Regions from separate parts of the Paenibacillus sp. CFBP 13594 genome, predicted to be linked through region 3. Evidence: predicted binding sites of a transcription regulator. Region 3 holds the regulator's gene; each other region holds the start of a gene.
What was found. Region 3 encodes LexA, which represses DNA repair genes until DNA is damaged. Its sites were predicted from a motif close to CGAACATATGTTCG; they were not measured.
Positions count from the first base shown of each region.

Region 1: the regulator LexA is predicted to act here: its motif matches at 6,094-6,107, upstream of IFU39_RS10255 (DNA polymerase IV).
Region 2: the regulator LexA is predicted to act here: its motif matches at 9,882-9,895, upstream of dndB (DNA sulfur modification protein DndB).

Region 1 is NZ_JACYVQ010000002.1:627,907-638,896, forward strand. It holds gene IFU39_RS10225 (DUF309 domain-containing protein) at 1-213, opposite strand, end outside; gene IFU39_RS10230 (GTP pyrophosphokinase) at 200-1,015, opposite strand; gene IFU39_RS10235 (quinone-dependent dihydroorotate dehydrogenase) at 1,151-2,248, opposite strand; gene IFU39_RS10240 (hypothetical protein) at 2,504-2,641, shown strand; gene IFU39_RS10245 (L,D-transpeptidase family protein) at 2,683-4,125, opposite strand; gene IFU39_RS10250 (ferredoxin) at 4,343-4,585, opposite strand; gene IFU39_RS10255 (DNA polymerase IV) at 4,703-6,004, opposite strand; gene cimA (citramalate synthase) at 6,536-8,155, shown strand; gene IFU39_RS10265 (TlpA family protein disulfide reductase) at 8,238-8,789, opposite strand; gene IFU39_RS10270 (M67 family metallopeptidase) at 9,016-9,507, shown strand; gene IFU39_RS10275 (exonuclease domain-containing protein) at 9,493-10,230, opposite strand; gene IFU39_RS10280 (DUF294 nucleotidyltransferase-like domain-containing protein) at 10,227-10,990, opposite strand, start outside.
Region 2 is NZ_JACYVQ010000003.1:146,802-157,791, forward strand. It holds gene dptH (DNA phosphorothioation-dependent restriction protein DptH) at 1-985, shown strand, start outside; gene IFU39_RS11505 (DNA sulfur modification protein DndB) at 1,052-2,332, shown strand; gene IFU39_RS11510 (hypothetical protein) at 2,323-3,675, shown strand; gene IFU39_RS11515 (cysteine desulfurase family protein) at 3,684-4,817, opposite strand; gene IFU39_RS11520 (DndE family protein) at 4,834-5,211, opposite strand; gene dndD (DNA sulfur modification protein DndD) at 5,208-7,214, opposite strand; gene dndC (DNA phosphorothioation system sulfurtransferase DndC) at 7,232-8,734, opposite strand; gene dndB (DNA sulfur modification protein DndB) at 8,727-9,827, opposite strand; gene IFU39_RS11540 (helix-turn-helix domain-containing protein) at 10,014-10,361, opposite strand; gene IFU39_RS11545 (hypothetical protein) at 10,555-10,980, shown strand.
Region 3 is NZ_JACYVQ010000001.1:446,000-456,989, forward strand. It holds partial or broken gene IFU39_RS33515 (helix-turn-helix domain-containing protein) at 860-1,021, shown strand; gene IFU39_RS02155 (aldehyde dehydrogenase) at 1,124-2,425, shown strand; gene lexA (transcriptional repressor LexA) at 2,531-3,157, opposite strand; gene IFU39_RS02165 (LysM peptidoglycan-binding domain-containing protein) at 3,454-3,831, shown strand; gene IFU39_RS02170 (DUF896 domain-containing protein) at 3,927-4,136, shown strand; gene IFU39_RS02175 (hypothetical protein) at 4,262-4,771, shown strand; gene IFU39_RS02180 (HAD family hydrolase) at 4,800-5,591, shown strand; gene IFU39_RS02185 (ABC transporter permease) at 6,179-7,108, shown strand; gene IFU39_RS02190 (carbohydrate ABC transporter permease) at 7,121-7,993, shown strand; gene IFU39_RS02195 (ABC transporter substrate-binding protein) at 8,029-9,663, shown strand; gene IFU39_RS02200 (GntR family transcriptional regulator) at 9,766-10,440, shown strand; gene IFU39_RS02205 (cupin domain-containing protein) at 10,537-10,990, opposite strand, start outside.

The DNA of each region.
Region 1 (10,990 bases), on a different contig from region 3:
ATCAAGTGAGCTCTGTAACATCATCTTTCCTCCGCGGAGATTGCCATTCCTGAAGTGGTATAAACCAACTGCAATTTGTAACAACCCTTTATAGAGCGAATCCCGACTACGTTCAAGCCACAATTCTTCCAGCACCTCATGGCACTCGAAATAATCCTGATCCCGATTGAAGTAGATTAAGTAGTCAACGTACAGTGGCTCATAGATGCTCATCCGGGTTTTCGCCCTTTCTGGCGTTGTTCAGAAGTTTCTTCACGTCATCCAGCAAGTCTTTGAGTCCTTCCATATCATGACGTTCCCAGTAATCGTTAAATCGCTTCTGTGCTTCAATTGCTTCACTGACAAGGTGGTAGAAGTATAATTGATGAATGATATTCAATGTTCTTGACACGATATTGGAATCATCCTCAAACGCCTTCTGCGCCTCCAAAATCTGTAGACGAATTGCAGACATCTCGTTGTCCAGTATAAACGCGGCCTCAGCCGTTTTTTTCAGCCTGGTTCTCATCTCATCAGGTAACCCTTCCCGAAACTTGTAACTCAGCGAATGTTCAATGGTAGCCCAGAAATTCATGGCAAGTGTCCGGATCTGTATCTCGGCCAAAACTTTCTTTTGTCCGAGAGCCGTCTGAACGGGATACTCAATAATCATATGAAAGCTACGATAGCCGCTCTCTTTGAAATTCGTAATGTAATCTTTCTCAATGAGCACCGTGAGATCCTTACGGCCTCGAATATACTCGGCAACCCGGCGGATATCATCCACGAACTGGCACATAATGCGGATACCTGCAATATCCTCAATGCCTGTTTCCACGTCATCAAGCGACACATTCAGTCGTCTGGATTTCTCCAGAATACTGGATATTTTTTTGACACGACCGGTAACGAATTCAATCGGGGCATACTCTTCCCGTTTCTTCAGTTCCGCTCGCATTGTCTTAAACTTGACTTTCAATTCCTCTACCGCTTGTTCATAAGGAAGTAAAAATGTACCCCAGTCTCTACCGTCCATGCTTATGCCTCCTGTCTCTATAGCGTCCCCTGTTCTATTCCATTATACATGATGTTTGGTGGGGGGAAGAGTCCCGAACCATTTTACGCTCTTCCCATGCTTCTATATTTTCATTCCGGGGATTCACATTCCTTCTTAACGATGCTCCGCACCAACCGCTTCAGAGATATGACGATAACCGTCCTTGCGCAGCAACTCACGCAGTCCAGCATGAATGCGCCGATTCACCTCAGGTCCTTCATAGATCAATGCTGTATATATTTCGACCAAGCTTGCTCCGGCTTTAATTTTCTCGTATGCATCCTCACTTGTGAAAATGCCACCTGAACCGATAATCGGAAGTTTGCCTTCGGTCTGGCGATAGATCTGGCGAATAATCTCCGTTGAACGGTCACGTAGAGGTTTACCGCTCAGACCGCCAGTCTCTTTTGCATGTTGGTGGGAAAGTCCTGTACGACTGATGGTTGTGTTCGTAGCAATAATGCCAGCAACACCGCTGTCTGCAATGGTTCGAACCATATATTCAAGTTCCTGATCATTCACATCCGGTGCGATCTTCACCAGAACGGATTTGGTCGCTCCGCCCGCTCGTGCATGCTGCACGTTCATCTCGTTCATAACCGCAGCGAGCAGTTCCTTCAATTCATTCCCATGTTGCAGATTACGCAAATCCGGTGTATTTGGTGAACTGATATTAACCACGAACAGATCAGCATAATCGTATAGTGCCTGAATGCACTTCGAATAGTCCAAGTGAGCTTCCTCATTAGACGTTGCCTTATTTTTGCCGATGTTAACAGCCACTGGAATACGCCGATTCTGTAGACGTGCCAATTCACCTGCCATGGCTTCCGCACCAAGATTGTTGAAGCCCATTCGGTTCACCAACGCCTCATCTGGAGGCAAACGGAACAGCCGTGGTTGATCGTTACCTGGTTGTGCAAGTGGTGTCACGGTTCCCACTTCCATGAATCCAAATCCGATGGAAGAAAAGCCCGTTACGGCCTGCCCGTTTTTGTCCAGCCCCGCAGCCAGACCAACAGGTGTAGGGAAATGACACCCAAACATGTCAACAGCCAGATCAAACGTTTCCCGAACGCCGTACATCACACGCAGTCCGGAAGGAACCGGACGGATGCTACCCACGCCACTAAGGCCGCCAATAATCAGATGATGGGCCTGTTCAGGGTCCATTTTGAACAACAAAGGTTTAGCAAGACTTCTGTATAACAAATCACTCACTCCGTTCTGGTCCGGTACGCCAAAAAGCCGTTGTCCGTCTTTTCATATGTAAAAAAACACTCTACACACAAGTCTATCTGTTTCTTATTAAAAAGGAAAGTAGTTTGCGCATAGACAGCACAAATCGAATAATACAAAATGCTCACAAGAAATCCACCCGCCCACTGGTAATGACGAGTTGAATTCTTTACAATGAGAGCATGGTTACTCTACACCAGTTCTATTCCAAATAAGGAGGAATAACTCATGGCTCCCAAACGTAAACCACCTGCATTACAGCAAAAGAAAGAAGAAGTGAATCGCAAAGCCATTGCATGGACAGCAGCCAGTGTAGGTGGCTTGATCATCATCATTGGTGCTCTTATCATTATTGCCAACATGTAGATGATTCAGGCTGAATCCATCTGATTCTACATATCAACAGATCAATTCAGCCAGTGATACGTTTTGTTCGGATTATTCTGCTTTGGAACAAGCGTATGCTGATAACGCTGCTTTGCTTCTGGAACAAGCGTCAGATCTGGCAGTACATCTTCTCCAATGCGTACCGGAGTGCCTTGCGGAGCAAGAGCGAATAACTCTTCTACATCTCCCGTACGCATTCTCACACATCCAAGGGACTCATCCAGTCCGATACTGTCTGGCTCGTTGGTCCCATGGATGGCATAATTCGTATTCGAGAGCTGCATACCTCTGCTTCCGAACTCCCCGTTCGAGCGTCCATTCGGATTGACCACTTTATCTGTAATGACAAATGACCCCTCCGGTGTGCGATCACCGCCAAGTCCCACATCATACATCCGAACAATCGTATCCCCACTGATTAATGCAAGTTTATGTTTATCCTTATCAATGACAATCTCCAGCGGCTCCTGCAAAAAAGGCTGACCTCCCAGCGTATCTGCAAAAGCGGCATTTTTGCCTTGAGACGAATTCGAAGTCGTCGAACCGTTCTCTTTACCATTTGAGTCGCTCTTTCCTTCCTGTGCCTTTCCTTGATGCAAAGCTAACAGCTTCGGAAACATCTCGGTCATCCCTGACGCAGTCTCTCCCAGAATATTGATCGGAAATGGCTGAGCCATTTGCGTTACACTCTTGGGCCAAGCGTCATTTTTTTTGCGATAGGCAACGATTGCACTTGATAATGATGCAGCTGCTTCCTGCTTGGCGGTCCACGCCAAGGACATCTTTTTGATTTTCGGTGTAATTTCAGGAGGTTCACAGTTACATTGCTTGGCATCATAACTCTGTGCAGTTAATTTCCCGCTTGTATTGGTTTGTACTATGTATTTCACAGGCATATTTCGCTTCCATAAAGACCAGTCATCCGAGGTTTGCATACCCAGTACAGCAGAGGTCTCTACTTTTGGACCAGACCCAGACCAGGCAGCTGCGAGCGCAGCCTCACCATGATTACCTCCACCAAATGCCGCAGCAGTGAACACATTGCTTGGCGCAATGGATACAGTTCCAACCTGTTTATCCGCTTCTACAGGCGCTGCGATGTCATCTGTGGATTCCAGTGCTGCTGACAGTGCGTCGGTCGCTTCACGACTGAAACCCGGAGCGTCCGCAGGTGGCAGACCTGCCAGCACAAGCAGCATGAACAACGTAAGCCACATTTTGCGTCTACGTTGTTTTTTCTCTTTTTGCTCAGACATCTCCACTAGTTTCTCCTGATAGTCGACCCAGATGTCCGCAGGAGCTTTACTGCGTTCAAATGCCTCATAAACCTCGCCCGCTTGCTGAAAGCAATAGTTGGCTTTGGCCTCCTGTCCTTCGCCCAAATACTCCTTTCCGAGCAAGTACCAAGCCATTTTATTGTCGGGATGTTTCTTAACATATGTTCTTAGATGAGTATTTTGCATCCGATCCTCCACTATTTCGCCTTTTTCCGTATATCATTATATATCGGCATAACCAGGTGTTGAATCCATAGGACTTGAGTACCCGGTGGAAAAAAGGGGGTTCGACAATGTTCGTCCTTGATCCATAGTCGGATAATCACATTTAAATGAATGCAAAAAAAGCACCTTCCCTTGTCGTTAAGACAAAAGAAAGTGCTGTATGTTTAGTGAGAAAACCTTAGCCTTCTTTATTGAAAGGCTCATCCGCTACTTTGATTGAATCTGTAGGGCAGCCATCGCATGCATCCTGCATATCGTCAAACAAGTCGTCTGGAATAGCTTTGACACCATGGTTAGCATCGCCGTCAAAGATAACTTCAGCCAAGCCTTCATCATCATAATCGTAGATGTCTGGAGCCGTTGCTCCACAAGCGCCACATGCGATGCATGTGTCTTTTTCAACCCAAGTATATTTACTCATTTACATTCTCTCCTCCTAAAATTCAAAACGTACAGTGTTTTTATCTAGAAACATATTAAACCAAAGTAAGCATAATTACAAATCATTTTGCAACCACAAGTCTCTATTATCCCTTATTTAATCAAGACTTTGCAAGTTATCTTTTTGCAGGGAAGTACCGCGCACTTTATGATTCCGAAGCAGCACGGAAGGATCGTCTCCAAGCATGCCGGCGGTCACAACAGCATTCTCACCAAATTTATCACGTAACTGATCCATTATCCGAATCAGATTGTCCTTCTTGGGCTTCTGCTCATATTCAAACAAGTCCATCTGCACAGCGGATTCTTCTCTTGGAATCAGGTTCTGAAGTGTCACACCCAGCATGCGTACAGGCTTGCCACTACCCCAATGCTTCTCAAATAGTTTACAGGCCTCACGGTAAATGACCGTTGCATCCTCCGTAGGAACTTCCATTAAACGTGATCGGGTGATTGTCTTCATATCCGGTGTGCGGATCGTAATCTGAATACCCTGGCTGAACATTTCGTGCTTGCGCAATCTTCTGGCTACCTGGTCACTTATATTGAGGAATACCCGATGAATCTCATTCATATCCGATACATCCGCCGGTAAAGTGGTTGTATGTCCAATGGATTTATTGGCTTCCCGTTCCGCGTGAACTGCGGAATGGTTAATGCCATTCGCAGAATTTTTGAGCCATGCTCCATTAATTCCGAATAGTTCGGTCAACATGTTCTCATCCGACTTGGCCAATTGACCAATCGTTTCAATGCCCAGTTTTTTCAGCTTTTCAGCCGTTTTTTTGCCAATGCCAAACATCTCGTTACATGGCCTGTGCCAAAGAATCCGGGGTACGTCCCTCATACGTAGAATGGAGATACCGTTCGGTTTTTTCAGATCCGAAGCCATTTTTGCCAATAATTTATTGGGGGCAATGCCAATGGAACATGGCAGCCCCAATTCATCCTTGATTCTACGCTGAATGCTCTCCGCAATCTCCATTGGATTCCCGAATTGCCTTGACCCTGTAATATCAAGATAACATTCATCAATGGACGTTGCCTCAAGTTGAGGGGTATAACTATACGCAATCTGCATGAAAGCTCTTGAATATTGACGATATAAATGAAAATCAGGACGAATCACAATGAGATCAGGGCACTTTTTCAAGGCTTGGTGGACAACCATACCTGTTGAGATGCCTCGATTACGAGCGGCATATGAGCAGGTTACAATTACACCCTTTCGCAGTTCACTGCTGCCCGCAACGGCCGTTGCTTTTCCTCTATATAAATCTGGTTCCTCGGCTTCATGTACAGAGCAGTAGAAAGCATTCATATCGACATGCAGAATCACCCGTCCGGCTGTAGGGTAGTATTGATCCACATTCGCTGGAGGATTGCCGTCTGAAGACATCAAGAACCCCCGCCCTTTCTTGCACACTAATTAATGAAACAAATTTCTTTCTTCTATAGTATATCAAACCCGTTATGTTAATTCAGTCACGAACATTTATTTTCTGCGAGATCTGATCAGAGACCGAATAATCAACCAGCCTACACTCACAAAAAATATCAAAGTGACCAGGACAATAACCGTATTTTCCCATACAAAACTCAAAATAAACCCTCCTTTTCTTCCATATATTCCAATTAAAACTCAATAATAGATTATAACATACATCCGGATTATGATTAACATCCTTCTTTTTTCTCTAAAATCCGTTAATTGTTACATGATACTGCGATTTCGATGTAGCATTTGGCTATAATGGTGATATAATAATTAATTATACAAATTGACAACTTTAGGACAAATCAGCGCACCCAGTTTAACACAGTGTAGCGTTGCCGAATCGAAGGATTCGTCCACTAACGTACTTAACAGCTTTTCCTAACTTACAATCCATACTTTTAAAAGAGCGCTTTATTTCAAAGGAGGATCTTCATGTCAAAGGCCATTTCCATCTTCGATACGACTTTACGTGACGGCACACAAGGGGAGGGTGTCAGCTTATCGGCAGACGACAAACTCAAAATTGCCAAGAAGCTTGATGACCTGGGTGTACATTATATTGAAGGCGGAATTCCCGGCAGCAATACCAAGGACATTGAGTTTTTCAAAAGAGTCAAGGAATTAAACCTGAACGCAAAGGTTGTTGCTTTTGGCAGTACCCGCCGTAAAGGCAGCGTTGCTAGTGAAGACGCCAACCTGAAGCGCATGATCGAATCTGGTGCTCAGGCTGCAACCCTGGTCGGTAAATCATGGGACTTCCATGTGCATACCGCTTTGCAAACTACATTGGAAGAAAACTTGTCCATGATCTATGATTCCATCGCCTATCTGAAACAGAATGGAATGGAAGTGATCTTTGATGCAGAACACTTCTTTGACGGATTCAAACATAACCCGGAGTATGCTCAAGCGGTCTTGACCAAGGCTCACGAGGCAGGAGCGGACTGGCTCGTCATGTGTGATACCAACGGCGGGACGATGCCTAACGAGGTACACGAGATCGTATCCACATTGCATAGAAGCCTGCCTCATGCCCATCTCGGCATCCATACACATAATGATTGTGAACTGGCTGTGGCCAACACACTCAGCGCTGTACAAGCCGGAGCCCGTCAGGTGCAAGGAACGATGAACGGTTATGGAGAGCGTTGCGGTAACGCCAATCTCGCATCCATTATCCCGAACCTGCAACTGAAACTTGGCTATGAATGTGTTACTGAAGATTCCATGAGACAACTTACAAACGTGGCTCGTTATGTTAGCGAGATTGCCAATGTGAATATGCCGATTAATCAGCCTTATGTCGGCAATGCTGCTTTTGCTCACAAAGGTGGAATTCACGTCTCTGCCATCCTGCGGGATTCACGTACCTATGAACACATCGTGCCTGAACTGGTTGGTAACAAACAACGTGTGCTGGTCTCTGAACTTGCCGGACAAAGTAACATTGTATCCAAAGCACAGGAACTGGGGCTTGAGTTCGATCCAAGCAGTGCCAATTCACGTCAGATTATTGAGAAGATCAAAGACCTGGAGCATCAGGGTTACCAGTTCGAAGGTGCAGATGCTTCGCTTGAATTGTTAATTCGTGAAGCGAACGGTGATATGAAAGAATTGTTCACGTTTGAATCATTCAAAATGCTTGTAGAGAAAACGGCGGGCAAATCCGTTGTTTCTGAAGCTTTTGTCAAAGTGAATATCGCTGGAACAAGCGCTTATACCGCTGCTGAGGGCAACGGTCCGGTTAACGCACTCGATAACGCCCTTCGGAAAGCGCTGGTGCAATACTTCCCTTCGCTTGCCAATATGCATCTGTCGGACTACAAAGTGCGTGTTCTGGATGAGAAGGATGCTACAGCTGCCAAAGTTCGTGTATTGATCGAATCCAAAAATACGGAAAATACATGGAACACTGTCGGTGTATCCGAGAACGTAATTGAAGCAAGTTGGGAAGCTCTCGTACACAGTTTCCGCTATGCTTTGCTTCAAGAAAAATTGCAGGATGAGCCGGACACACTCCCTATTCCTGCTCATGGGATAAGCAACCACTAATAATGCTTATTTCCCGGAAAATAAAAAGAAGCCTCTGTACCCATGATTCATGGATGCAAAGGCTTCTTTGTTTACATGAAAATTAATTTGCAATTAACTTTTTTATCTTACGCTCCAACTCTTTCTCGGGTAATATGCCCAGAACAATCTCCTGTATAACGCCTCTGGAGTCAATCAGAACATTCGTCGGAAAAGCCACCCCATTGTATTGAGCATACACAGTCCCCTTTTCATCCAAAGGAATAGGGAATGTCAGTTGGTACTCATCCACAAAAGCTTTGGCATCTTTGAGTTTATCGTATGACGTTACATTAACCCCATACATGTCAAGCTTATCCTTGTATTTTGCAGCCATTTTGTTCAGCTCAGGAGCTTCCTGTTTACACGGCTCACACCAGGATGCCCAGAAACTGACAAACGTAGCCTTATCTTTGGCACCACCCACACTGTACGTCTTCCCATCCATTGCTGTCAGAGAAAAAGCGGGCGCCAGAAGACCCGCACGAGGCCCCGTCTCTGTAGGCATGGGTTCTTCCTGCTTAAAGACGGCTGTAATGCCGTCACCCGCATTCTGGGCCAGTGCAACACCAACCAGCAAGACAACACCAAGGAGTATGTATATGTTTCGTTTCATAACCCGCCACCCTTTTATATAATTAGCACATTGAAACTGAAACCGTAATTTCTGCACATGCTAAGTGTTTATCACGCTCTATTACAGTTCACCAGAACATGATTCCCAAATGTTCTCTTTATTATTGTACCCTTTTCCTTTAAAATTTTACAATCCGCATTACAGAAAATAAAATGAAAAAGGACTCCTGCCATAGCAGGAGCCAAAGAGAGAGGGGTGAATACAAATGGCAGCACTTCACGGGCAGCAAAACGCCATCTACATCCCTTCTTCCGTAGAACAAGAGATGTCAAAGCACATGTTCCTTTCGCTGCCGCAAGAAGCCTGCGGGGTTATGCTGGGTGAAACCGCAGCGGGCGGTATACGAATCAGTCGGTTTCAGCCCATTCGTAACGTAGCACCTGACCCGCTGCACCATTTTACTCTGGACGATGCCGAATGGATTCGGTGCGTATTCTCCGAGCCCAAGCTCATTGGTATCTTCCATTCTCATCCGCAGACCAGGCCTGTTCCATCCGTAGAGGACATGCAAGCTCTTCCGGCCTTCGCCAGTTTACTTCAGATGTACCTCATCGGCTCACCCGACCTAACAAGCGGGTTAAGATCTCATATGCATCTGAACGGTTATCTGATTGAATCCTCGAAAGAATCGCAGGATCCGGCACACCGCGTTGTGCCTTCATACAATCTGCTTCCCGTTCCGTTATGCGTGACTTAGCTGGGTATACAGATCACCCAAGGTCTCCACATTTTTACGCATCATGTCCTCCAAGTAACAAGACCATAACTGCGCAGTCATTTTTGAATCTTCCAGTGCATGGTGCCGCCCATAGATCGGAATCCCTCTGGATTCCAGCAATTCATCCAGACCATACCCCGGCCTGCTTGGTTCAAGCCAGCGGGCCAACATCATCGTATCAATTAAACGATGTGTCAACCTTACCTTCGAAGTCCGCCATAGAGCTGCATTCAGAAAAGCTCGGTCATGCGCACTTGCGTGTGCAATCAGAACATTTCCGCCAACAAAAGACATGAAATCATGCAGTCCCTCCAGCAAAGTTGGCGCGTCCAGCGTCATCTCCTGCGTAATACCTGTAAGTTCAGTGATATGTTCCGGAACCGCAGTCTTGGACTGCACCACCGTATAGAACTGCTCCCCTTCCAGTACCACACCACCATGTATACGGACCGCACCAAATGAGATAATCTCATCCCCATGCTGGGGCGAAAATCCCGTCGTTTCCAGATCAAATACAACTGCGTCCAGCTCATTTAGAGGTGTATGCAGAACCTCAGGTCTGCGCTGATCTCTCATCATCGAACGGATAAACGCCATGTGTTGCGCCGTAGGGGCTCCCATAATGGAAGCGATGGCGGAAGGAACCCCTCCCTGACGCAGCGAATTCCAGAATCCTGTATTGCCCCTTGCTGGCTCTCTCATGGACGTCTCCTTTCTGCAAAACGCAACTGTCTTTGCAAAGCACGATGCACTCGTCGTACCAACCCGAGCGTATCCCTGAGCTCATAATGAATTTGCTTTTGTTTCATCTGTTTCTCATCCAGGAACCCACTGCTATGTTGCAAATCCCCTTGCATGAAAACCGGTGTACTTCGGCGAAATTTCAAAGCAGCCAAGAAGGCCCGCTGACATGCATCCAGTAATGTAAATGGAACAGCTTCAAGCGAAGTCAGTCTCTCCATTCTTTTTAACGTAGATGACTCCTTGATCCCATGTTGCAAAGCCAAATAACGAGCACTGTTCACCAGCGGAATGTACAAACCATACTTAACATCAAATCCGCCTGCATGTTCACCAAATCGTTCTGTGACCACACGTCCAAGTACATTTAATGTAGCTTTATGTTTAACCGTATTGCGAAGAACTGCATCCGAAAGTTCAGGAATCAGTCTGAACTGTTCATAAAAACTCGTGATCCATTCCTCCGCCAGACTTTGCTCACCTGCAACAAAACGCATGTCTGAAGCAATAATCAGATTACGAACAGGCTCCCAATTCAGATCCGAGCTCCAATCTGCTAATTGTTGTTTCCATGAGGCCAGTGTTTTTCTCCAGAGTGGCTCAGAGCACATGACTTTACCTTCGCACTTGGCGTAACCAAGCTCTTCTAACATATCCGTCATTCGCTGTCCGAGCTGAGCAAAATATTCCTCTTTACCTTCATGCGGAGTATCGCTAATGA
Region 2 (10,990 bases), on a different contig from region 3:
GATTACGCAGTTGAGTCGTAACAGCTACGATAATGTTAATCAAACACCAATAGGCATATTGATCTTCGATTATAAAGGTGATTATATCAAGCCTGATTTTACTGAAAAGACAAATGCGAAGGTGTATAATTTACATCATTTGCCGTTTAATCCATTGTCTTTGTATATGGCGGACTCATTTAAAGCATTTTTGCCTCTTCATACAAGCAACTCTCTTACAGATACAATTGTGCGATCTTTCAACCTTGGACAAGTTCAAGCCATTACTTTAAAGGATATTATGATGGAAGCTTATGCTAAAAAGGGCATTGTTAAAGGTGATTCTTCGACCTGGAATTTGCCCGCACCTACGATGAGTGATGTATATGAACTATATGTTGGAAAAGAAAATACCAAAGTTGATTCTCTGTATGCAGCACTTAAAGAGTTATATGAAACTGAAGTGTTTGAAACAGACTCGTCTCAAACGATCTCTCTTTTCGAGATGATTGATGGAATAACCGTAATTAACTTATCTGGCTACAGTGAGAGCATTCAGAACTTGGTAGTTTCCATTACGTTGGATGTCTTCTACAGTCAGATGCAAATGTTTGGACATAGCGCAATTAATGGAGCCTATCGTGAAATTACACGAATGATTCTAGTCGATGAGGCAGATAATTTCCTCAGCAAGGACTTTACTTCCATTAAGAAGATCTTGAGAGAAGGACGCGAATTTGGGGTAGGAACGATCTTATCTACACAATTCCTAAGCCACTTCTCAACGTCCGATAACGATTATGCCAATTATATTCTGACCTGGATTGTGCATAACGTATCTGAAATGTCTGCGAAGGAAATTCGAATGGTATTTAGCACGCAGAGTAAGTCTGAAGAAGATAACATTATGAATCGGATCAAGTCGCTACAGAAGCACTTTAGTATTGTGAAGGCAGGCTCAGGACAGCCAATTTGGATGCGGGATAAAGCGTTTTGGGAGTTGTAATTATATGTATTCGGGGTTGTGAAAAACGTACAACTCCGAAGCATTATTTAATGTGGAGGCGTTAAAATGAGTAATGGAAAACTTGTAGTTATACCGTTTAAGTGGAATGAACATACATGCTATATAGGTAAAGTGAAGTATAAACAGCTTGAGACAATAGTTGACATCCGATCAGATCTTTCAATGAATAGGAATATAGACGACAGAAGAGTAGATAAAATAAAACAATATATTCTAAATGATATTCCAGCGACTTTTTTCCCCCCTACTATTTTAAATAGCAAAGCAGAAATTATATTTACAGAACCTAGCTCATTAGAAGTTAAAAGAGGAATGTTTACTGTAATAGACGGACAACACAGGATAAAGGCTATAATATCTTTGATGAAAGATGTTGAAGGGCAACAAAAGGAATTACTTAATAGAATGGAACTTCCAATTTTCATAGTTGAAGGGATAGAAGATTATCAACATAGAGATCTTTTCTACATGATTAATGAAACACCTAAAAACGTTGAAAGTAATGTCTCAGAACGTTTTGCACCGAAACTTGAAAATTTGTTAGGCTTAAAGTTTTTTACTAAGAATAAGGACTTACTAGCTTCTATTGAGTGGAATAAAAAACAGTCAAGTGAAAAGATAGTATACCTACATATGACGGATTGTATAAGAGAATTAAATCTCACTATATATCCCCTCATGAAGGACTGGGTAGAAAATGAAAAGGAGTTAGTTTATTTAGATGAAGAATATTATCACATAATTGAGGTTTATTGGAATAAATATTTTGAATTAATGCATTCTCTCTCAGAAAATGACCAAGCTTTCTTCAGAAAGAAAATTACACTAAGAGCATTGGTTGAAAATTTAACAATAAAACTAAAAGAAAATGAAGAAAACATACATGAGAAATCAAATGAATTAGCTGAACTAATTGACGAATTAAAAATGATTATTGAGACTTCACTTGAAGAAATGATACAGGTTATGCCAATACCTTACGTTGGTTTAGAAACTGTTAGAAAAGATGTATATAAGTCCTTAAGAAATTATCTTTATTTAAACAATATTCTCAGCAAATATCAGGCTGAGATAATAGAAAACGAGGTAATTAGACAGATTTTAGAGAAAATATTTGATGCGTTTTATGATGATAGAAATTTACTAAGTTTATCTAACACAAATCAAACTACCGATGAAAATATTTTTGAAGAATATATTAAACAACTGTTATCTGAGGAAGAGAAACTAAAGAGTATTGATATAAATTCCATAAAAGAAATCGCAGCGGGAAAACAAACTATAATGGATGAAATTCTCAAACTCAATAGAGAGGAATGTTTATAGTGGATGTTAGAACAAAATATTTGTTGGATTATCCTAAATTTCAAACAAGTTTTATTGTTTCATGCAAACCAGGTCATAGTGAAATCACAATTTTAGATATTTATGAGAGCGGTGGATATCAAAATGAACTAGAAATAATGATTAGCCAAGAGGGGAGTATCTATTATCTTACTATTTACCCTAAAAAAGATAAGGAAAGAAAGTTTGATAATAACAAAAGAAGCTTTCTTGAGAAAATTAAAATAGTATGTGATTACATATCTATTGTGTATGACAATCAGACTATTGATTATATGAGAAAGATTTCTGAGAGTGTTTACGTATTAGAACGTGAATTTCGGACTCTGATTGAAATTATATTTTTAAAAGAGAAGGGAGTAAACTGGTATAAGCACTTATTTAAAAACACGGAAAGAGAAAAGAAAAGAACGATCAACAGAGATAAAATAGTGGAATTATTGAATAATCCTTTAGACGATTTGGACTTTGTCCATCTAAAAGATTTTGTAGAAGAAAGAATAAAATTCTCGAGTTCAAGTATCTCAGATAAATTGAACTCAATTGAGGGATTATTGTCTTCCAATGAAAACATTGTAGGGACTCGAAAAGATATCGATGAACTTTTATCAACTCTAAAAGAAATTAAAGAACTAACCTCAACACGGAATACGGAATTATCAGTATCAACCTTATATAAGCATATCACATCTGAGTTGGCAGACGAATGGGATGAACTCTATAATTTTCGAAATCCTTGGGCACATAACCATTGTTTAATGACGAAAAGTGATTTCGTGAAGTATGAGACCTTGGCTGTATCTGTTCTCAAAAAAATAAGAACTGAGATTACTTTGTTGAGTCTTCTTTACTCTAAGGAAGATTTTAGTATGTCAGGAGATAAAATAAGATTATCTATTTCGCGTTTCTCAAGTCTAGGGACTTCATTCTGTAGGATGAAATTGGAATTTAAAAGCAAAGATATACAGCAAATGTTGGAAGTAAGTGATGCTACGTATGTTGACTTTATTGAAATCCTGAGAATATTGACAGAATTCTCAGGATTTCAAAACCACAACTTTGACATTAAATATATACAAATGAATCCCTTTATTACCGGGAAAATAGAGGAATATGGAAGAGAACTGCTTGCTAATTCAGAATTAGAAAAGAAACTTGATGAAAATTTATTAGAACTCGAAGAACTTTTGAAAAAATATAATGGAAACTATAATTTAAGAAAATTAGAAGGTACAGCATTTACATTAAAAAAAGATGTTGATAAGTATCTAAAGCAGATATCCCATGAAATTACACAGCTAGGGGATAATCATCCACCTGAATAGTGAATTTGCTATTTGATTTCGTTAAATAAATCTAAATCTTTTTCACTCACATCACTACCTAAAGTAATCCTTATCGTCTGACGAACCTCTTCTAGCGTTTTCCCAGTGGCACTCAACACATGACTTGGTTTACTTGAACTACAAGCTGATCCGGAAGAAAGGGCGATGAAGTTAGAAAGTTTTTTCAGTAGCAACTCATTGTTCACACCTATGAATTGAAGACTAATTAATCCCGGAATTTTGTCGTGATCATCGCTATTGAAAATAATTTTATCTCTAAGATTATTCTTTAATATATCAACCAGATAGTTCTCCAATTGAGTTAGACGCTGAACGTTTTTTTCTAGACTAAGTGAAGCAATCTCAGCAGCTTTGCCTAGTCCAACAATGTTGTGAACAGCAAGAGTTCCACTCCGATAGTTATTTTCCTGTCCTCCTCCGTGTAGAAGAGGGGTTAGGCGGGTGAAAATCTCTTTCGACTGTTTCCGTATGATGGCGGCTCCGATTCCTTTGGGGCCGCCTATTTTATGAGCTGACAAGGAGAGGAATCGAATCCCTCGGTGTTTCCTCAAATCAACAGGTATTTTACCTATAACCTGAGTCGCATCAGTGTGGAAGAATAGATCATTAGTTGCAAAAAAATCGGAAATTTCGTCAATCGGATTCAATGATCCAATCTCATTATTTCCCCACATAAATGAAGTAAGAAGAGGCTGGATCTGAGTAACTGTTTCTTTAACATTATGAATATTCACTCTTGCAAAAGTATCGACATCAAGGAACTTCGTTTTGTACCCACGTTCACCGAGAAACTCTACTGTTTCGAGAACAGATGGGTGCTCGGCAGCAGAAGTTAACAAATATTTGGATGAGTTCTCTTTATGACCGTAGTAATCAGCTACTCCCTTAATAATCATATTGTTGCTCTCAGTAGCTCCGCTTGTGAAAACAACCTCGTCTGGGTCACATCCTAATAGTTGAGCGACTTGTTCACGTGCTGTGGCTACAGCTTTTTTAGCGTTCTCTGCCAGAGAATAAAACTTACTGGATGGATTACCGTATTCCTCTTGAAGATAGGGAAGCATTGCTTCTAAAACCTCAGGATGGATCTTAGTTGTGGCGCTATTATCCAGGTATAACATGTGATCACTACTTTCGTTAGATTAACAAATTACGAATGAATTTTTCGTAATTTCCTGCGCTTTTATACTCTGAAGCCAAAGCGCGTATGCCGCGTTCCAGATGAGCGTTAAAATAAGAAGGAAAGAATTCTTCATCTGTTAATTCGCGACCAGCGGCTTGTGTAACCATTGCACGAAAGGTGTAATCAAACTCTCCTGTAACTGTGCTCCGATTCAATACAAGACCATCTGTAAAATCCTTTGTAATAGGTGCAATTGGATTACTTGAATCATTATTTCTCAGAGATAGAGCAACTGCATACCGGATCAAAATGTTGGGAGTAATACCGGTTGAGGCATGAAGTTGCGTTAGCGTCTCTTTAGCATATTTAGATGTTTTTAATGTAAAGTTCATGAATTTTGTCCCGCCTCTCTAACGATATCGAAGTAGCGGTCTTTTACAATCACTGCGCTCTCGAGAGAGGAATTGTATTCTAACGTATAGCAACGAGCTGTAATCTCTTCGATTACATGAAACTGTTCTGACGTGATTTCAGAATCCGTTGTGAACATAAGGACTTGTTCTCCGCAGCGTGGGATGAAATGTTGAATAAGAGATTTTTTATGATCCTGGTCTAGTCTACCCATGAGGGTGTCGAACACAAATGGTAGTTTCCAGCCCGATACTCTAAACATAGCGAGTATAACCGTTAACATCAGCATTTCTTTCTCACCAGCAGATAGGCGCTCTTTTGATATTTCTTGATTCATTCGGTTATAGAGTTTTAATTCGAATGTGGTATGGTCAATATGAATTCGTTTGAGAAAATCTTTCTTACGGAAAAGCACGTCAATCATACGTACGGCTTCATTTGCAACGTCATCAAGCTTTTTACGCCATTGTCGTTCTCTAAAACGTTGACTAACTTTTAGTAATTTCTCAGTCATTTCATATGACTTTTCAGATTTATGATATTCTCGAATCTTGTCTTCTACTTTTTCTTTTTGCAGTATTTTAGCATGCAAGCTTTCAGACAAGGCTTGAATTTCAAACTCAATTTGTTCCATCATCATATTGTGTTGCTCAGCTTGTTTTGTTTTCTGTTCAATGCGTTCCAGAAGTTCTTTGAATTCGCTGGCTTGATCATTCGTTTCTAATTGAGTCCTTAATTCTTGAGATTCTTTTAACAAGATAGCATTTTCATCAAAACGGCTAACATATTCGGTTACATTAAGTGCTTGAATTTGTTTATTCAAATTATGAATCTCGCTACGCTGCTCAAACGATGCACGATGAATTAATTTGGTTTGATCGGGTTTTATTAAATTCAGTAGACCTTCAAATACAGATGTCACTTCACGTTCATCAACCTTTTTGCTTGGCCCAAGTACATTATTAAGAAGAGAAGCTAACTTTTCTTCTACTAGTGAGTTTGCAACATAATTGTATGACTCATATTGTTTTTCTCCATTTAACTGATGATATACTTGTCTGAGTTGTTTCCTTGCTATAAAGAAGGGAAGAAGAGATGAGACGAAATGTCGTACATGTTCTGAATTCGTTTTACGTTTGTTCTCAATGATGTTTACTCTAGAAACAATTTCTTGTCTTTTTTCCTGGAGTAAGCCACCGTGAATTTCGAAATCTTTTTTATCTTGTTTAATAGCGTCATTCAGATTGTTTATCTCTTCTTCATGCAGAACTGTAAGCTGTTGTTTTTCGTCGATTGTTGCTTTGAGTTGATCAATTTCCATCTCAAGTTGTTCATACTGAGCAACTTCTTCTGCTGCACTGGCATTTTGCTGAGCATATTGTATTCGGTATGTGTTCAGATCCTTTTCCAAATTTACGAATAGATCCAGATTAAATAGAATTTTACCTGACTCTTTCAAGTACTCTGGAATTTTTTCTTCAGAAACAATACGCGAAATATCCTCACCATCAAAAAGGCAAAGTTCAAATAGTTTTGGAGGCATTTCTTCACGTAAACGACTCTGGAAATCAGAAGTTTGTTGAGCAGATAAGAATTGATTATCACGTTTAACTGCAAAACTCTCACGAATACGTTCATTTTTTATGCGCCAGCTTCGTACTAATGAATATTCGTGTAATTCGAAATCTTCAGTAGAAATGTAGTCAAGAGTGATTTGAAATTCGTCAGTTACATTTTCATTAATCGCTTTGCGATTTAGCAGCGTTCTAATTTTACGAAAATAGGGTTCATTTTCCGTAACAAAACCATATGCCATGGAGCCAAATAAAACGATTCTTAAAGATTCTAGTATTGTCGTTTTACCAGCACCATTTTTCCCACCAAGTAGTATTACGTTACGGTTAGCCGTTGTACGGAAATCAAATTTATTGAGCTCTCCATGGTAAGCACCTATGTTTCGGAGAGCCAGTTTTTGAATGTGCATTGATTATTAATCCACCTTTATAAATGTAAGAAATCTTGTCTGAGTGTTTTATCAAATGCCTGGAATAGTCCTCTTCTTACTTTTACACCGGAGTATTCTTTCTCAACAGATATTAATTCTTTAAGAAGATTAAGGTTGACTCCTTCTTCTTGACAGAGAGATTCTAGATCGGTGACTTGGTCTTCTTTGAATACAGGACGATCATTTTGATGCCAATCGTAAGCTATACCTGTTTCTTCTTCGACGATCAGAGGAAGTCGATCTTCCCACTGTAGGTCGTCATGCCAATATTTCCGAATCGCCTTAAGCTCTTCAAATGTGATCAATTCAACGTTAGGGTCATGCATTTGGCGAATTTCTTCTTGAGTTTGTAATAATTTTCGAAGAATTTCTTCCCGAGCTTTCATTGTGAAAGGACCGACGCCAAAACGTTTAGGAAGAGCATCTGGATTTTCATCATCAACGATCAAAATATCCAATTCCTCCACAGATGCAAGGTTAATTTTATTTTCTTCAATATAATGCTTCATTTCAGATTTGTAGATTCTCGGGTGACTCAAATCATCAGGATCTATACCGCCTAAATTTGTTGTCAGATAGACTTCGCCATTCATACGATGTTTTTGTCTTTTCGTACGATCTTCACGTATTTGAACAAGGAAATTTCTAAAGTCATATAATGGACGTAACCAATCCACACCGTTATTAATAAATCCGCTCAACGCCTTATCTTCATTAACAACTGTACATGTCCAACACCCGAAACGACTATTTCCACAAGAACCTGCACTTTCTTTTATCTCTTTGTCTACTACGAGAGGGCATTCACTACTTGAATCTTGATAGAGCTGAAGCAGTTCATTATTATCATCGCCCCATGGTGACTCATACTGCAATAAAAATTCCCATACATCATCAAGAGTGTATGAGCGGATAGGAGCAAAGACAAATGCGTTTCGAAGTGTAGAGTGACGCATTAAATTTGAACCTTCTATAGTATGAGATTGCATTACTCCTGCTCTTGTCGAACTTTCGGAATCTCGAACTCCTAGTAGCATAACCACTTCACCAAACTGATCTACTTTATCAAGAATGAAACGGTTAGCAGGCTCGATTTTCAAACGATCCGTACACCATCTGAACTTTTGACGAGGAGTAGGATAACCTTTTCCAATAATAGATGCCCAAAAGGTCTGCTCAACTTTTGGACGTACCTTGTGCGTTTCAATAGGTAAACCTACAGCGAGTGCTTTATTTTGTATGCGTCCAAGGGTTCGCGTTATTTTGTCTATAATTAAAGGAGTTTCTACTTGAGTATCTGATGAAATGACGTACACTTTTTTCTTCAGAAGAGAAGGTTCTAGCTCGGATAAGGCTTGAAAGACTAGCTGTACAACTGCCGTTGAGTCTTTTCCCCCACTGAAACCTACGACCCAAGGCTTCTCATCTGCTAAATAGACTTCTTTGACTAGTTCTTTGGCTTCAACGAACTTGCTTCCAGTATTAAATATGTTAAACATCAGTAGATGTACCTTCTTTTATTTTATTTTCAATTTTCTGCTCGGCTTCTGTTAAGGGGAGCCCTAGTTTGAATTTTATGAGATTTGCAGTCAATTGAATGGTCTCATTTGTCTTGTTAATACGTCCGGTTTGTCCATAAGCACGGCCTAACCAATCCGCTTTATTATCGCGACTCCAGTCGATTTTGGATAGTTCTTTTACGTACAATTCCCATTGATCTGCATGATAACGATAAAGATAGTGGCCGACTATACCAATAGCTTCGAGAAATACACCATGCGCTACAACCGAACCAATACGAAGATCTCTTGGCGAGGTTCGCTTATTGAGTACATCTTGCCATTCTAATATAGAAACACAAAGAAGAGCCCAGAACTCAGACACAAATTTTTTCTCGGGTTCTGAGATTAACTCACCTTTACGCTTGCCTAACAGTTTACAGATCGTATTGAAAATGTGATTCAGAGCGAACAATTTAGGAGAATTTTTGGACAACGACACTTTCTCACGATCCGTATATCGCTCCAATAAAGGAATCTCATTGATTAAACTTTTAGTGATCAAAGATAGTTGATCACGGTGATCGTATAGAATTCCGATTGAAGATGTGGTATTCACTGCATGACGATTCAAATCCGAAAACATTTGCTGAGAGCGCAGAAGTCCAAGATCATGAAAGAATACTACGGATATCGTTTCGTCGCCAAGTTCAGGCGAAATTTTGAGAGCTTCTTCAATAGCTGCGCGTCTATGTTGACCGTCATTAATGAGAAATTGGGCGTCTAAAGAAATATTCAAATAACCAAGATCCTTAAACTCTTCCGATTGTGGCTGGAAAATTAACTCGCCGTTTACTGATGCAGTTAATGAAGAAAAAATATAATCTTTAGGATTCTCAAGAATATAGTTCGTAATATCCGGAATTCTTGATTTATTCATTAAACGCTGTGCACGGTGGTCGGCTGGAATTTCCTCCTCATCAAAGAGGAATATCCTAGGTATTAACTTCAATGGGCACATTACTGTATAAAATTCTCTTCCAGCTTGAATCCCGCGAATCGCAGGAAAACTATAACTAAAGTTCATGGACATCCTCCTATTTTACGTACGTAATATCGTAGAATGTATATTGATTTTATCGTAAGACGAACAAATGTTCAATGTTTAAATTACATAATAAAGTAAAGAAAGTACGTAATTACGTGAATAAATGATGAATAAATAATGAAAAAAAGAATAACATCCCGGTCGTGTAAGAGCGGGATGTTATTCTTTTTTTTAGTTTTTATTATAAGTTTCGAAGATCTCAGTAATGATATTAAGCACCATTAAAATGTGCTTAGGCTCATGGGTTCTTAAAAGAGAAATGATCTTAGTAATATTGGCATCATCATGTGAGAGATCTTCACGCTCCTTAACGTATGTAAACAGTTCATATACACCGACATCTAAAGCGGCAGCAATCTTTTCAAGATTTTTCAATGATATATTTCGTTCTGCTCGTTCAATAAAACCGATGTAACTTGGATTAAACCCCGCATTTTCAGCTAATGCTTCTTGAGACAGATCTCTAGACTTCCTTAGATCTCTTATTCTCGCGCCCACTAATTCTAAAAGTTCGGACATATGAACACCTCTCTTTAATTAGAAGTGTAGAGAAAGAATCATCGTTAATTAATCGATAGATAATAAGTTATTTGTATTTAAAACTACTATGTAGTAATATTTTGTTTGTATCTTGCCCAAAAGTTAAAAATAACATGCAGAGTGCTCAAGTGTAGTGTGGATTCTAAACTAATATGTTGAGGAGTTGATTACCTTGAATCATGCTTACTCCTACAAGAATCGGCAAAATAATGAATTTGAATATCAACGACTTTCCCAGTATCACATCAAACTTGCTACCATTATGCGTAATCACAATCAGTTCAAAGCTTGTCTGATTCTTTGCGAGTGGGCTCTAGCCTCCATGATCAAGGCGTTATATATCCATAAGTATCATTCAGCGCATCCACCCAAGGAACTCACCATGAATGAAATCTTGCCTTTAGTGCATACGGACACTGAACCCGGATTGGATATCGCTTTGTTCATCGGCACGATGCAACATATGTCATCTTTTGAGGAACGCCAAGTGGATCAATATTTAGACCTTGATAACATCGAAAAGCTCCTTCAACGAACGGAAGACATTTTGGAGGAGTTAGCCACTCGATTGAATGATAATTCATCAAAGTTTTTCTGATATAAGGCGT
Region 3 (10,990 bases):
ACCGATACCGGGCTAAAATAATGATATCTTATGGTGATGATTTACAATAAGTCGCTGTTTAGAGTGTTTGTTCATATCATCGAGTTTTAAAAACGTGAGCTATGACTTCGAGTTTATATAAGATCTACTTGTGTACTTAGCGCTGAAACTTTTCTGTTTATTATGAAGATTTCTGCTTATTCATGAAGTTTGTCCGATCCAGTTGTTCTTCAGCTTCTCTAGTTCCCCTTCATTTTGGGGTATATTTTGACAGAGCTGTTTGGGTCGTTTCGTGATTTTTTAAACTGGCATTGAATTGGAATGAAGGCGACTCGACTTGGTGGGTCGTCTTTTTTCTTTTCTAGGGGCTTGATGGTTTGCGCCGGATGTTCAGGACAGCGAGATGCCAAATACGGTTGAGGCATTATGGAAGATCGAGCTTTTATATGGAAAGCATCCGTCCTATACGGAGAGTAGTATGCGGTAAAGTTAACAACGAAGCTGGAGGGGGAGCTTCGAAGTGTTCCTTGGTCATCGATTTGAGGGATAAGTTCGATGAGTTCCTTAGAGATTTTAATGTTTTTGGAAGATGGAGAAGGCAGAGATGCATCAAACCATTGATTATGTGAAGCTTTAAACTTCATATTCTGCAGAATTAGCTTAATGTAATTATTAAGAACCCCTTTTATATCTTTAAAGCCTCCTAATCCAATTGGTCACTCGAAGCCACCTCAGATACACTAAATGAAATGAGGAGAGCGTCCATGAAAATATGGAAACGGGGAGGTTACAGTTACTGGAAATAAATAAAAAAGGCCCATGGCTGGATTCATGTAGAATGAAGGTTCCTACACCACATTCACACAAGGAGAATCCAGCCATGAGCTACAGACATTTTAGCATAATTGAACGGAGCAAGCTAGAAATCCTACACCAGCAAGGCAAAAGCTGACGAGCAATCGCAAAGGAACTGGGCAGACATCCTTCGACCATTTGCCGTGAATTAGAGCGTGCAGCTTCATTTGGATCCTATCAGGCGGAGCATGGATGTTTCATTTGTATGTTGAAAGTTTCATATAGAAGAGGTATACTTTAATTAAATTTTGAACAATTTAATTTTAAATAATTAATTGGAGATGTTATTATGGATCAGGCAAAACAACTAGTGACAGAACAACGTACATTTTTTTATACAGGACAAACTAAAAATATCGAGTATCGGATTAATGCACTTCAACAGCTTAGAAAAGGAATTGAAAAGTATCAGCAACGGATTCAAGATGCACTTCGGGCTGATCTGAACAAATCTGAGGCGGAAGCTTACAGTTCCGAGATTCGAATAGTTCTGGGTGAACTGGATTTTGCATTAGAACATCTGCAGGAATGGGCTGCACCCAAACAAGTCCCAACCAATGCGGCTATGCCGGATGGGGTGAGCACCATTTACCCTGAACCATACGGAGTGGCGCTTATTATTGCACCTTGGAACTATCCTTTCCAACTGGCGTTTGGTCCACTGATTGGAGCAATTGCAGCCGGTAACTGTGCAGTTATCAAGCCTTCTGAATTAACACCAGCCGTATCTCGTTTGACGTATGATCTGATTCATGAGATCTTCCCTCAGGAGTATATAGCCGTTATGGAAGGGGAAGTCGAAGCCAGCACAGCATTGTTGAAAGAGAAGTTTGATTATATTTTCTTCACAGGCAGCACGGGTGTTGGTCGCATTGTGATGAAGGCAGCTGCAGAGCACCTGACTCCTGTAACTCTTGAATTAGGTGGTAAGAGTCCTGCTATTGTCCATAGTGACGCAGATCTGAAGCTGGTAGCTCAGCGTATTGTTCGTGGTAAGTTCCTGAATGCAGGCCAAACTTGCGTTGCTCCGGATTATTTGCTTGTACATGAACAAGTTCATGACGAATTGATCAATCTGATTGGCGCAGAGATCAAAGATAAATTTGGGGATGATGTGTTACAAAACGCTGATTTCCCGCATATTGTCAACGAACGTAACTTTAATCGGTTGTCGAAATTCCTCACAGATGGCAAAACGCTAATTGGTGGGCGTTCTGTACGTGAGCAGTTGCTCATTGAGCCGACTGTACTTGGAGATGTGAAATGGGAATCAGCTGTGATGCAAGAAGAGATCTTCGGTCCGATTCTTCCTGTGTTTACGTACAGTGACCTGAATCCTATGCTGGATGAGATTGTTCGCCGGCCAAAACCATTGGCGCTATATCTCTTCACACAGGATGAGCAACTGCAGGATCAGGTTCTGAATCAAGTATCCTTCGGTGGGGGATGTATTAATGACACACTTTCTCATATGACTTCACACTATCTCCCGTTTGGTGGTGTCGGAGAGAGTGGTATGGGCTCATATCACGGACAACAGAGCTTTGATGTGTTCTCGCATCACAAGAGTGTTCTGAAACGCAGTGAATAATTAGCCGCATAAATAACATAAACATGAAAAAAAGAGGTTGCCCTGTTCATCAGGGCAACCTCTTTCGTATTTCATTACATCTAGTTTTGTTACTCAAGTTAAATATTAATGAATATCTCGGAAAAGGCCAATGACTTTACCCAGAATACTAACATGTTTCAAACGTAAAGGTTCGAAGGTCGCATTCTCCGGTTGAAGGCGAATATGATCTTTCTCTTTATAGAACGTTTTCACTGTAGCTTCATCGTCTTCAGTCATTGCAACGACGATATCACCGTTATCAGCAGTTTGCTGTTGACGGACAATAACGTAATCTCCGTTAACGATTCCAGCTTCCACCATACTATCTCCGACTACCGAAAGCATAAACACTTTCTGTTCGCCTACATAATGTGTAGGGAGAGGGAAGTAGTCTTCAATGTTCTCGGTTGCAGTGATTGGAACCCCGGCTGTAACCTTACCAACAACAGGAATACGTGCAACGCTATGAGCAAATTGATGAGAATGCTCAGACTCTTCCTGGCTCAGAAGCTCAATGGCTCTTGGCTTGGTAGGGTCGCGTCGGATCAAACCTTTTTTCTCCAAACGATCCAAATGTCCATGTACTGTTGAGCTGGAAGCCAGTCCAACCGCTTCACCAATTTCCCGTACGGAAGGAGGATACCCCTTCAACCGGACTTCATTTCGTATAAACTCCAGAATAGCCTGCTGCCTGCTGGATATCTTCGACATACCGTATCAACCCCATTTTAGTAACGTTTGGGAAAATTATAACATAGAACCTCCGTTCGTACAAACATAAGTTCTAAATAAAATGGTATATAATCAGTGTTTTTTAACTTATAGAACCGAATTTGTCCAAAAGTCAGAGCGTAATACTGCAAATGCTTTGCAGAAGGATTTGAATTAAGATATTTCTCCTTCAAAAAAGAAGCGAACAATTGTTCTAAAAATCTATTGAACAAAACAAGTGTTCGTGTTATATTGATTCCAACAGATAGGAACAAACGTTTGGAGGCGGGTATTTAATGAGATATTCTACTTATCAAAGCATTTATGAACCAATGAATTCGGAACTGGTGAAGTCTAACATAGGGAACTACAAGAAGGTTTTAGCGCGTTTCAAGATTTCTTCATGGATGTTAAAGGTAGCCATTACCTCTTTGATTATATTTATTGGATGCAGCACTGTTTTAACTGTATTTGCTGGCAATGAGAATGATGTTCTGCCTGGAGGAAAGATAGCTGTTTCACAAGGGGAAACATTATGGAGTATTTCTTTGGAACATAAACCGACGAATATGGATACACGTATTTATATAGAAGCAATCAAGAAAGTGAATCAACTTCATACAACTTCCATCCAAGTGGGACAAGTACTAGCTCTACCGCAATTTGCAGAATAAAATGCACGTCAATGAGTGTTAGCGCGTGTCAGCTTGACAAGCAGCCTTTATAATGGCAAAGTTAATATGACTTTGTATTTTTGGAGGGGACAAGCTTGGATATAGATAGTCTGGTAGCACGCATTAACGAATTGGCTCGTAAGCAAAAGTCCACGGGATTGTCAGAGGAAGAACTTGCTGAACGTGCCGAGCTAAGAGAGATTTATTTGAGCAATATTCGCAGCAATTTCAGACAACAACTGGATACCATTGAGATTGTTGATGATGAGAATGACAAAGGCCACCAAGGCAAACTCAAACACTAACGAAACCTAATGATATCATTATGATATTTAGGTTTCTTCCTGTTATTTTGAGTGTGCAATTTATAGGGGGAAATGTTGGTTTGCAATTATGTAAGCCGATACAAAGACACATAAGGGGGATTCACATGTCGCGTTCGTTCGAGAGAACGGTTAAGAAAAATTCCAAGCAGTTAAATCAGCAACGCAAAAAAAGTGGTCAACCAATCACTGGTACACCAGGTGAAGAAGTCTTTAAGGGACGCAGCTTGTTGTTCCCAATATTTTTGATCGGTCTCGCCTTTTTGTATCTGTTTATGAGCACATTCCTTGTGCAAGCTCCAATGACAACTTGGGACTGGGTGACCATGCTGCTTTACGTATTTTTGGCAGTCATCTTCATGCTTCGCCGTCCATACATCAAGATTAGCAGTAATCGGATTATAACGACGAAGGGTAATCGTGAACGTTCAATCGGGGTTGAAGATATCGTCAAATTCAGAATTGAACCGGGTACAGTTGTTATCGAACATAACAGTCGCGGGAAAAGATGGGTGTTCACCAAGTTATTGAACCGTTACGATACAGATGCGATTGCAGAACGTTTGCTGAAATTTGCAAAAGCACACCAGATCACCGTGGAAACCGTCGAAAAGTAATTATTGCATAAAGGGGTAGATGATCGGAATGGCGTTAAAAGCGATTTTGTTCGACCTGGATGATACTTTATTATGGGATGAGCGTAGTGTTCGAGAAGCTTTTCATGAGACTTGTCTAATTGCAGCACAAGAGACTGGGGTCAAACCGGAGGAACTTGAAGAAGCTGTTCGTAACGAGGCACGTGCACTGTATGAATCTTATGAGACCTTTCCTTTTACCAAAATGATTGGAATCAATCCGTTTGAAGGCCTTTGGGCCAACTTTACAGGTGGGGATCAAGCTGAGTTCCGTCAGTTGGAACAACTTGCTCCAGTTTACCGTAAAGAATCCTGGCGTCGTGGCTTGTTGAAGTTGGGTATAGATCGGGAAGATCTTGCTGAACAACTGGCCGCACAGTTCGGAGTAGAACGTAGATCCAGACCTCATGTGTACGAAGAAACGATGGATACTTTGCTTCAATTACAAGGGAAATACAAACTGTTGCTGTTAACGAACGGTTGTCCTGCTTTGCAACAAGAGAAGTTGGATGGTGTACCTGAATTGACTCCTTTCTTTGATGAGATTATTATCTCGGGTAACTTTGGAAAAGGAAAACCAGATCCGTCCATATTTGAGCATGCTTTGAGTAAACTGGGTGTTAAACCCGAAGAGAGCATGATGGTTGGGGACAAGTTGACGACGGATATTCGTGGTGCTCTATCAGCAGGCATCCAAGCCGTATGGATTAACCGTGAGCATAAGACCAACAATGAAACGTATGCGCCCGACCATGAAATCACGCATTTATCCGAATTAGATCAACTTATTGCTAAGTTCTGAGCAGATCAGCTATAACATCTTACCTCAGCACCCTGAAACATTGGAAGCTTCAATGAACGATGATGTCGTTCTTGAAGTTACCAATGTTTTTTAATTTGATTTTATCGACTAAGTTGCCTTGTTAAATGAGATTTTCATTTATTTTGCTAAAAGTTATTGAAATTAGGGGGGAGCTGGATTAAAATATAACTAACATACTAGTATGACTAGTATTTAGATTGTCCTAAGCAATTTCTTTTTGACTTACTTCATTAAAGGGAAGCAGGGAGTTATTGCTTATTATTTTCGATTAATTGTAAGCGCTTAATATTTTAGAATAGCTTCTTTCGATTTGGAGATCACACCACTTATTAAGTGCTAATGAATGATGTGAAGCACCTTGGATTGTGTGATTCTACATAATACATCAAATTGATATCGCTTACATTTGGCAAACATCTATTTCGTAGTGGGGGTGAAGTTAAAGGAGCTGTTGTCTTCTACAAGAGGAGAAACGATGGGAAATGTACATGAATTACTCTTACTTATCAAGTCCTGGATCGGAGTGAAAACACATGGAGTCGGAAACCGCTAAAACAACGTTAACCATGACATCTTTACGTAAAGAGAGCAGATTACGAACGGCAGCAACTTTGTTCCGCAAAGACTGGCAGCTGTATTCACTATTAATCCTTCCCATCATTTATCTCCTTATTTTCAAATATGGACCGATGATTGGTAATGTGATTGCGTTCAGACGTTTTGTTCCCGGGGGAAGTATATTTGGAGAAAAGTGGGTTGGATTAAGGTACTTCAGAATGTTCATTGAGGACCCTACCTTCTGGAGAGTATTCGGTAATACGCTGATGTTAGGCGGACTTGCGTTACTCTTTACATTCCCGGTTCCAATCATTTTTGCCTTGATGCTTAACGAAGTGAAAAGTAAACGATTCAAGAAGTTTGTACAGACCGCGTCTTATCTGCCTCATTTTCTGTCTATCGTTATCGTTGCAGGTATGATCCTGCAGCTGACAGCAGTGAATGGTTCCATTAATGGACTGGTGGCTTTCTTCACCGGAGACAATATTCCTTTTATGCAGCGGGCTGAGTGGTTCAGAACAATCTATATCACTTCTGAGGTATGGCAGGGTATGGGTTGGGGAGCGATTTTGTATCTGGCTGCACTGACAACCATTGATGATTCTTTGTATGAAGCTGCACGTATCGATGGTGCCAACCGGTGGAAGCAGACGATTCATGTAACGTTACCAGGGATCTTGCCAACGATTGTGACGTTATTGATTTTGAACATGGGTAATTTCCTGGCTGTTGGATTTGAAAAAATCTTGCTCTTGTACAACCCACTGATCTACGAGACATCTGATGTGATCTCCACTTACCTGTATCGGGTCGGACTGGAATCCAGTAACTTCAGTTATGCTACCGCAATTGGCTTGTTCGAATCGCTGATCGGTCTGATTCTGGTGTTCTCCGTAAATGCCATCTCACGCAGACTGACACAAAGAAGCTTATGGTAAAGGAGGAGCATCATGCAGGAATCCAGATCTTATAAGGTATTTAAAGTATTCAATGTCATCTTTCTGCTGTTCGTGGTATTTATAACGCTCTATCCATTCTTAAATGTCGTGGCACAATCCTTCAGTAGTGAGTCCTATATTAATTCGGGTAAGGTTAGTTTGTTCCCAAGAGGATTCAATGTGGAGACGTATAAGACCATCTCGCGTGACAGCATGTTCTGGACTAATTATAAAAATACAATTATTTACACTGTAGTAGGTACGTTAATCTCCATGTTCATGACGACTATTTTCGCCTATGCCCTGTCCAAAAAGAGGTTGATGGGTCGCAAGTTTTTGACGATGTTCGCCGTGTTCACGATGTTCTTCAGTGGTGGATTGATTCCAAACTATGTGTTGATTAATTCCCTTGGGTTCAACAACACCATGTGGGCACTTGTTGTTCCTGGCGCAATTAGCATATACAACATGCTGATCATGAAGTCATTTTTTGAAAATATGCCTGAAGAATTGGAGGAAGCTGCCTCCATTGACGGTTTGAACACCTACGGGATCTTGCTACGCATTATATTGCCGCTAAGTAAAGCCGTTATGGCAACCATGGTGCTGTTCTACGCAGTAGGTCATTGGAATTCATGGTTCCCAGCCTTTCTGTATTTGGACAAAAAAGAACTGTTCCCGGTCACCATTTATTTGCGCAATATGATTGCAGGAGCGACTAGCGGAGCGACTGCCGGTGCAACCTCAGCCGATAACCTGACACAGATTGCTGCCAATATTAAGTCAGTAACGATGGTACTCACCATCTTGCCGATACTCACCATCTATCCATTTGTCCAAAGATACTTTGTAACCGGTATCATGTTAGGGTCTGTTAAGCAGTAAGGTCAAACTAAACCAAATTCAGGGGGATAACCTAAATGAATCAAAAACCACGTAAGTTTGTTGGTAAAATGGTGTTGGCATCAATGATGACCGTTGTTCTGGCAGCATGTAGTAGCGGTACTGGAGCTGGAGGTGACGTCACAGAAGTTCAAACCAAGGCAGCGATGGAGACGTACAATGTAGGGGATACATTCAAGGCGACTGAGCCGTTTAATCTATCGATACTGTATAGTGATCAACCTACCTATCCGTACAAAAAAGACTGGTTGCTTTTCAAAAAGTTGACTGAAATGACTGGTGTTACACTTGAGCCAACGATTGTTCCTATGAGTGACTATTCTCAGAAGAGATCTCTTCTAATCAGTTCTGGTGATGCACCGCTGGTTATTCCAAAGACCTATCCTGGTGAAGAATCTGCTTTTGTATCCTCCGGTGCGATTCTGCCCGTTAGTGATTATATTGATTTGATGCCCAACTTCAAGGATAAAGTGGAAAAATGGGGATTGGAAGAAGAAATCGAAGGACTTCGACAGGAAGATGGCAAGTATTATGTACTCCCGGGTCTGCATGAAGAAGTATGGCCAGATTATACATTAATCGTAAGAACAGATGTTTTTGAAGAAAATAACATTGCTATCCCAACCACATGGGATGAACTGTATGACGCAGCAAAGAAACTCAAAGAGCTGTACCCGGATTCCGTTCCGTTCTCGGACCGTTTCAAATTTAATAGCACATTAGGTATTGCAGCTACCGGCTTTGGTACCAAGGCTGGATGGGGTTTTGGTAACGGATTGACGTATAAGGAAGATCAGGATCAATTTGTGTACACGGCTACAACACCAGAATACAAAGAGATGCTAACGTACTTTAACAAGTTGGTATCCGAAGGATTGCTGGACAAAGAAAGTTTCACACAGGATGATGATCAGGCTGTACAGAAATTTGTATCCGGCAAATCATTCATGATTAATGGTAATTCCCAAACGGTGGTGCTGCACCGAAATGATATGAACAAAACGCTGGGAGAAGGTAAATACTCAGTTGCAAAGATTACAGTACCTGGTGGACCAAAAGGGCAATTAATGTCTGGCTCCAGACTTGAAAACGGTGTTATGATATCCGGAAAAATTCAAAAAAGCGAAAACTTCAAAGCTATTATGCAATTTATTGATTGGTTATACTACAGCGATGAGGGTCAAGAGTTCGCCAAATGGGGCGTTGAAGGCGAAACATTTACCAAAGAGGGCGGAACACGTAAATTGGTAGAAGACGTGAACTACAATGGCTTGAATCCGAAAGGAACGAAAGATCTGCGTATTGACTTTGGTTTCTCTGGTGGAGTATTTGCCTATGGTGGTACCACAGATCTGCTGCAATCGATGTTTAGTGAAGAAGAGTTGAAATTCCAACAAGACATGAAGGATACCAAGGAAGTGATCCCGGCAGAACCACCGATTCCTTACTCTTCTGAGGACCGTGAACGGGTGACGCTTCTGAGTACACCACTGAAAGATTATTCGGATCAAAATACGCTTAAATTTATCTTGGGTGAGCGGGACTTGTCTGAATTCGATATGTTTGCCAAAGAGCTGGATAGTCAAGGGTTATCTAATTATCTGAAACTGGCAAATGATACGTACAAAGCCTACAAAGAAAACAAGCAATAATATAGTTGATGCTGGCCAGATTACCGTTTCACACCGATATATAAGTGGAACGGTAATTTGTGCTAAGATGAATGAATACGGCTGATAGAAAGAGGTCTAGGCATGTCACTTAATCAAAAAATTAGAGGCTCGACCCGGGCATATTCATATAACCTGTTAAAAGAACGGATTCTTCATCTGGAACTTAAGCCGGGTACGAAGATTTCGGAGAAAGAGATTGCAGATGAACTGCAGGTGAGCAGAACACCCGTGAGAGAAGCATTTATGAAGCTTGCTGAAGAAGAACTGCTGGACATTATTCCCCAGAGTGGGACGATCGTCTCTCATATTAATCTGGAGCATGTGGAAGAAGGCAGGTTTATGCGGGAGAAGATGGAGAAGGAAATCGTGACTTTGGCTTGTGTTTCTTTTCCTGAAGAGTTCAGATTTCGACTTGAAACCAACATTGCAATGCAGGAAGTCTGTATAGGGAAAAACAATTTCTATCGGCTTTTTGAACTGGATGAAGAGTTTCATCAGATTTTGTTCCAGGGCACGGGTAAGCTGAGAACATGGAAAATGTTGCAACAACTGAATATTCCGTTTAATCGGTTGCGTTTATTACGTCTAGCGGAAGACTCCAACCTGGAGGTCATTATCTCCCAGCACAAAGAGATTTATCGTCTTATCACAGAACGTCAGACCGAGCAAGCTGTTCAGGTGATGGAAGCTCACCTTAGACTAGTTGTTATTGAACAGGAATCGATTAAGGCGAAATACCCGCATTATTTTATATAATGCACCGATGTTGTATACTACTCTCCATATGAATAAGCGAAAACCCCTGTTCAATTGAACAGGGGTTTTGGTTAAGCAAGTTGTAACACGAGAGTGTTAGGCTTGTTTGATAAAAGTAGGATCAGGGTATGGATCTGCAATCCAGCCATCTTTTTCGATGAACAGACGTACAGCAATTATTTGTTTGTTCTCCATTAAAGTGAAGAAGTGCGGTGTATTCTCAGGTACAGAGATAACGTCTCCAGGAGACAGTTCTACATTAAAGTAGCCCACATCATCTGTAGCTTTGATAACAAAGATTCCTTTACCAGCGACAATTGCACGGATCTCATCTTCAGCGTGGGTGTGGATCTCTTCGAACTTGGCCAGCTTTTCTTCGATATCTGGTGTTTGTTCGGACAGCGTGATGACATCCCAGATCTGGTATCCGCGACGTGCAGCCAAATCTCTGATTTCATAATCGTAAGTTTCCAAAACCTCGGTTTTCTGTTCATCAGTTAATCCAAAGTTATTTTGCAGATCAGTGTTCAGTTTGGATGCGTCCCACTTC